Regions from separate parts of the Shewanella psychrotolerans genome, predicted to be linked through region 1. Evidence: predicted binding sites of a transcription regulator. Region 1 holds the regulator's gene; the other holds the start of a gene.
The links. Region 1 encodes MetJ, which represses methionine synthesis genes. Its sites were predicted from a motif close to TAGACGTCTAGACGTCTA; they were not measured.
Positions count from the first base shown of each region.

Region 2: a site for MetJ is predicted at 1,542-1,559, ahead of metK (methionine adenosyltransferase). Genes of this name have one in related genera too.

Region 1 covers NZ_CP080419.1:583,686-587,120, reverse strand. Annotated here, with positions in the region: gene K0I62_RS02660 (bifunctional aspartate kinase/homoserine dehydrogenase II) at 1-323, opposite strand, end outside; gene metB (cystathionine gamma-synthase) at 343-1,509, opposite strand; gene metJ (met regulon transcriptional regulator MetJ) at 1,733-2,047, shown strand; gene K0I62_RS02645 (sulfite exporter TauE/SafE family protein) at 2,143-2,877, shown strand; gene K0I62_RS02640 (conjugal transfer protein TraF) at 2,962-3,435, opposite strand, start outside.
Region 2 covers NZ_CP080419.1:3,552,364-3,555,798, reverse strand. Annotated here, with positions in the region: gene K0I62_RS15685 (SDR family NAD(P)-dependent oxidoreductase) at 1-52, shown strand, start outside; gene metK (methionine adenosyltransferase) at 344-1,498, opposite strand; gene tkt (transketolase) at 1,969-3,435, shown strand, end outside.

The DNA.
Region 1 (3,435 bases):
GGGTCAATCGAGAGTAAGCTCGTTAATTGTGCTTTATCGGTCGATAAACGCTCACGTAAACTACGGGCTTGTTCATTAGAGAGTAACTGTTCAATTAAATTCTGTTGATAGCTAATCAATACTTGCAGCTCTTCTTGCCACAGTTGATTAGATTCACTTAGGTCGAGCAGCTTATATAAAAAATTTGTACTCTTACCCGCAGCAGAAACCACAATGAGATCATCGCTATGGCCATGAGTAAGAAGAATATGAGCGACACGGCGGTAACAATCTGCATCAGCTAAACTAGAACCACCAAATTTATGCAAATGACATCGTGTCATTTTTTGCTCCTCAATACCTTTAACAACTTACTGCTTCAGCAGCATCTAGACCCGCCAGAATATCAGCAACCAAATCATCACCATCTTCGATCCCCACAGACAAACGAATCAGAGTATCTTTTACTCCCGCTTCAAAGCGCGCTTCTGGGTCCATCGCTCTGTGGGTCATGGTAGCAGGAACTGCAACTAAGCTCTCTACCCCACCAAGACTTTCGGCCACTGAAAAGTATTTTAACTGATCTAAAAACGCAATAAGCTCTGATTCTCCACCTTTTAATTCAAAACTGAGCATAGCGCCAAAGCCTCTTTGCTGTTTTGCTGCAATCTCATGCCCAGGATGCTCTGTAAGCCCTGGATAATATACCTTGTCAACCGCAGGGTGAGATGTCAGCAGCGCCAGTACCTTCTGTGCATTTGCTTGATGCTCGCGAATTCTTATTGGCAAGGTACGTAAACCACGCAAAGTCAGATAACTATCAAAAGCTGAGCCAGTTAACCCTAAGGTATTAGACCACCAATGCAGCAGTTCGCCGAGCTCAGCATCTTTTGCGACAACCGCTCCGCCGACCACATCACTGTGACCATTGATATATTTGGTGGTTGAATGAATAACAATATCTGCGCCAAGTAATAAAGGTTGCTGCAAAATAGGAGATAAGAAGGTGTTATCGACCACAACCAGTGCACCGACACCGTGACATGCGTTCGCTATTGCTTCGATATCAACCACGCGTAACAGTGGATTAGAAGGCGTTTCTAGCCATACCATTTTGGGCTGCTGAGCGATCGCTGCCTCTAACGCTTTAGGATCGGTTTGATCGACGACAATAAGCTTAAAAGCCCCTTTCTTTGCAAGATTGGTAAACAGACGATAACTACCACCATAACAATCGTGAGGCACGATCAGCAGATCATCAGGCCCAAGCAAGCTAGTTACCAATGTAATGGCTGCCATACCGGTGCAAGTCACCACACCTGTTGCCCCTCTCTCTAATTCAGCTATCGCATCGCCCAAAATAGATCGAGTCGGATTCCCCGAACGGCTATAGTCAAAGTCGCGGGGATTGTTATGACCATCAAAAGCGTAATTTGTCGACAGGTAAATGGGAGGTACAACAGCACCATGTTGAGTATCCGACTCAATACCGGTACGAACCGCTGCGGTGGCTAGTTTTCGCTCTGTCATCTATTGCTCCTAAAATCGATACGCTAACAGTCATCTATCACAAAGAGATGTCTGGACGTCTAAATGTACCTAAGCAACTCGTCACCGTCAACATATTTAGACGTTTAGACGTCCAAACATTTAGAAATCTATTTGCAATTCACAAAAATTAAAGGCAATAATTTGACTGTAATTTGTAAGGGTATAAAATCTGCCCCGAATTTGAGAATTTACAGGTGAGTCGATGACTGAGTGGAATGGCGATTATATCAGCCCATATGCTGAACATGGTAAGAAGAATGAGCAAGTGAAAAAAATCACTGTTTCTATTCCTCTAAAAGTACTTAAGGTATTAACCGATGAGCGAACACGTCGTCAGGTAAATAACTTACGCCATGCCACCAACAGCGAATTGCTCTGCGAGGCATTTTTACATGCCTACACTGGTCAACCTCTTCCCCATGACGATGACTTGTCAAAAGACAAGCCTGACAGTATCCCAGCTGAAGTAAAAAAGTTAATGACAGAGATGGGTATCGAATGGGAAGAGCTAGAGTAATACGCTCTACTCACCAAATTGCCATCTAAAAAGGGATCCATTAGCGATCCCTTTTTTGTCTATCCCACCTGCCAAATGGAGTAACCGTGGCTGACTTGTTCATCGATCCTACGATCTTAGTGCTCGCCTCATTGATTATATTCATAGGTGCGTTAACTCAAAGTCTTATCGGTTTTGGCTTAGCCGTTGTCGCCTCGCCACTGCTTTACCTTGTCGATCCTAGTCTGGTTCCTGCTCCAGTAATTTTGATGGGATTTTCCATCTCACTGTTAACACTTTTTAGAGAACGAGGCTCACTTGAGTTTAACGGTCTGCAATATGCGCTAATTGGACGAATTCCAGGGGGTATATTAGGTGCTTCGCTATTGCTATGGGCACCACAACCCATATTAGGTTTAGCCATAGCAATTATTGTGGCACTGGCAGTATTGCTAAGTTTACTTAAATTATCTCTTCCTATCACGCGAACTAGCTTATTTGCAGCAGGTATATTGTCTGGTATTTTTGGTAATATTGCCGCCATTGGCGGGCCACCATTAGCGATCTTACTGTCAGGAAAAGACGCCAAACAGTTCCGAGCAGCACTGTCGGCATTTTTTATTTTCAGCTCAACTATAGCGCTCATCATTTTAGGCTTCAGTGGCCTGCTGACATTACACCACTTTTATATTTCGTTACTGCTATTACCATCGGTTATCTTAGGGTATTTGCTGGCGAATCGACTCATTGGGCGAGTAGATAAACATAAAACACGGATCATGACACTCTGTCTTTGTAGTCTCAGCGCAATCATCTTAGCAACTAAGTCCATTTTGGAGATAAGCAATTAATTTATAATATGTTATCGTCAAACTAATATCAAAAAAGCTGAGACAATCACTTGCCTCAGCTTTTATCGTTTTTAATTATCAAACTTAAAAATGATAAGACGTTTGAAGCACACCGCCAATAACATCATCGCTACCCATCATGCCGGTTAAGTCGAAATTGAATGAACGGCCAACGGTAAATCCCGTGCCAATGGAATAGATGTCAGCGGTCGAATCCTCAAGGTCATGACGATATCCTAAACGTAAGGCAAACCAATCGGTTGCTTTTATTTCACCGCCAACACGCCAGTACTGGGTGCTATCGATCTCATCAAAGCGCTTATTTTTATTGAGATCTATATCTGTCGTTACGCTAAATCTATTCCACCCATAAGAAACCCCTGCGGTATAAAGCGCCTCAACTCGATAAGTAAATTGACGCCCCAGTGACTCGACAGTATCCACTTTCTGGCTGATCAAATTACGACCAGACAAACCAACAACCATTCCTTCTAAGGGCTGCATTGCGACACCGACATCTAAGTTAATCGCGGTCTCCTTGTTACGATATTTTTTATC
Region 2 (3,435 bases), 1.4 Mb from region 1:
TTCAACGCAGGCCCATTTTATCGACTGGAATGGTGAAGCGATTTTATGGTGATTCAATTTTGTTGCGAGTGAAGCAGTGCATATCGATCAAACAAGGCTAATGCAGTTAGAGCTGTGCTAGGTGTGTGTTAACGACTTTGACTGTGGAGCAACTATGCTGTTCACTCGTTGTCTTGCCTCATAAGCGTTCAGCTTTAGTGCTAAATCGTGCTGAGCGATCAGATCTTTTTATTCGTTATGCAGAGCCAGCTCAGCCGTTAACGTAGATTGATTCGTGTTAATTTAAGAAAGCAAGGATACAAAAAACCGCCATATAGGCGGTTTTTTTAACTGATAATCTTGATTAAAGCTTGGCGTCAGCGCGAAGAGCGTCGGCTTTATCAGTGCGTTCCCAAGGGAACTCGTTACGACCAAAGTGGCCATACGCAGCTGTCGCTTTATAGATTGGGCGAGCGAGATCTAGCATCTCTGTTAGTCCATAAGGACGTAGATCAAAGTGCTGACGTACAAGCTTAATCAATACATCTTCAGATACTTTACCCGTACCGAAGGTTTCAACGCTGATTGAGGTCGGCTCTGCTACACCAATAGCATAAGAAACTTGGATCTCACAGCGATCGGCAAGACCCGCTGCAACAATGTTCTTAGCCACATAACGCGCAGCATAAGCAGCACTACGGTCAACTTTTGATGGGTCTTTACCAGAGAAAGCACCACCACCATGACGCGCCATACCACCGTAGGTATCAACGATGATCTTACGACCAGTTAGACCACAATCGCCTACTGGGCCACCGATAACAAAACGGCCTGTTGGGTTGATAAAGTACTTAGTATCTTTAGTTAACCACTTAGCCGGTAGTACAGGCTTAATGATGGTTTCCATCACGCCTTCGATTAGGTCTGGCTGACTAACATCTTCACGGTGTTGAGTTGACAGTACAACCGCATCGATACCAGCAATGCTTCCGTCATTGTTATAAGCAAAAGTCACCTGACTTTTCGCATCTGGACGTAACCATGGAAGGGTGTTGTCTTTACGTACTTCTGATTGACGCTTAACCAACTTATGAGAATAAGTGATCGGTGCTGGCATTAATACGTCAGTTTCGTTGTTGGCATAACCAAACATTAAACCTTGGTCGCCAGCGCCTTGTTCTTTAGGATCTGCGCGATCAACACCTTGATTAATATCTGGAGATTGCTTACCGATGGCGTTAAGTACGGCACAAGAATCGGCATCAAAACCCATATCAGAGTGAGTGTAGCCAATATCGCGAACGGTTTTACGGGTGATCTCTTCGATATCAACCCATGCAGAAGTGGTCACTTCACCACCAACCATTACCATGCCGGTTTTTACGTATGTTTCACACGCAACACGAGCTTTAGGATCTTGCTCTAAGATCGCGTCGAGTACCGCATCAGAAATTTGATCGGCGATTTTATCTGGATGACCTTCTGAGACCGACTCAGAGGTAAACAAGTGCTTTGCCATAATGGAAAATCTCGTGTTTATACAATTTGAATGTGTAGAAGTATCTACATCTAGACGGCTATTTTAGTGGAAAACAAACGGGATAACACCCTTTTCGATAAAAATTGTGCTGTAACACCCAGTAAATAATCTAATGATGCTCATTATATTTTTTGCTGAGCTTCTATAACGTATTGTTATATAGTTACTATTTATTAAATTCCTGTTTTTTTGAGAACCGATAATATTAGTGAAATCAATTAGTCATACAAATAGCGTTGACAATAAAATGGCATTATCAGGGGGCGGTTATTGGATCGTTTGCTGCATTTTGGGCAGAAGAATAAGCATGATGACTGGAAAAATGGCCCGGTCAGAACACTATAATCTCTAATATAAGGTTATTTTTATTTGCGTCCTACCGCCTAGTAGGGGAAAATATGCGTCCACAATTGCCCGCAAAATCCCTAAAAAAATAAGCAGGAGAGAGCATGTCATCTCGTAAAGAACTCGCAAACGCTATCCGTGTGTTAAGTATGGATGCCGTTCAAAAAGCCAATTCTGGTCATCCAGGTGCACCAATGGGAATGGCTGATATCGCTGAAGTGCTTTGGAATGACTTCCTTAAGCACAACCCTACCAACCCTGAGTGGGTTGATCGCGATCGCTTCATTCTATCTAACGGTCATGGCTCTATGCTGATTTACTCTTTGCTGCACCTTACTGGTTATGCATTGCCGATCGAAGAGTTGAAGAATTTCCGTCAGTTACACTCTAAAACCCCTGGTCACCCAGAGTATGGTTACACCCCCGGTGTTGAAACCACTACTGGCCCATTAGGGGCTGGTATCAGTAATGCCGTGGGTATGGCTATTGCTGAGAAGACGTTAGCTGCACAGTTTAACCGTCCAGGACACGATATTGTCGATCATTTCACCTATTGCTTCTTAGGCGATGGTTGTTTGATGGAAGGTATTTCACACGAAACTTGTTCATTAGCAGGCACTTTAGGTCTGGGCAAGCTGATTGCATTTTGGGATGACAACGGTATCTCTATCGATGGGCATGTTGAAGGCTGGTTCACCGACGATACACCTAAGCGTTTCGAGTCATACGGCTGGCATGTCATTGCTAACGTTGATGGTCATGACAGCGACGCGATTCGCGCGGCTATCGAAGAGGCTAAGTCTGTTACCGACAAGCCAAGCATGATCTGCTGCAAAACGGTTATCGGTTTCGGTTCGCCAAACAAGTCGGGTAGCCATGACTGTCACGGCGCGCCACTGGGTGATGCTGAGATTGCTGCGGCACGTGAGTTCCTTGGTTGGGAACACGGTCCGTTCGATATCCCTGAAAACGTCTATGCTGGTTGGGATGCTAAAGAAGTTGGCGCCAGCAATGAAGCGGCTTGGAATGAAAAACTTGCCGCTTATGAAGCTGCTTACCCAGAGCTTGCAGCAGAATACAAGCGCCGCGTGATCGATGGTGAATTGCCTGCCGATTTCGAAGCCAAAGCTCAAGCTTTCATTAAAGAGTGCCAAGAGAAAGGTGAAGGTATTGCAAGCCGTAAAGCTTCACAAAATGCTATCGGTGCTTATGGTGCTATGTTGCCTGAACTGCTCGGCGGCTCTGCCGACCTTGCGGGTTCTAACTTGACCCTATGGTCTGGTTCTAAAGGTATTCAAGATGACGCTGCCGGTAACTACATCTACTACGGTGTACGTGAGTTCGGTATGAGCGGCATCATGAACGGTGTTTCTCTGCATGGTGGTTTCATCAACTACGGCGCCACTTTCATGATGTTTATGGAATATGCGCGTAACGCGGTACGCATGTCAGCGCTGATGGGCATTCAAAATATCTTTGTTTACACCCATGACTCTATCGGTCAAGGTGAAGATGGTCCAACTCATCAACCTGTCGAGCAGCTAGCTAACCTACGCATGACACCTAACATG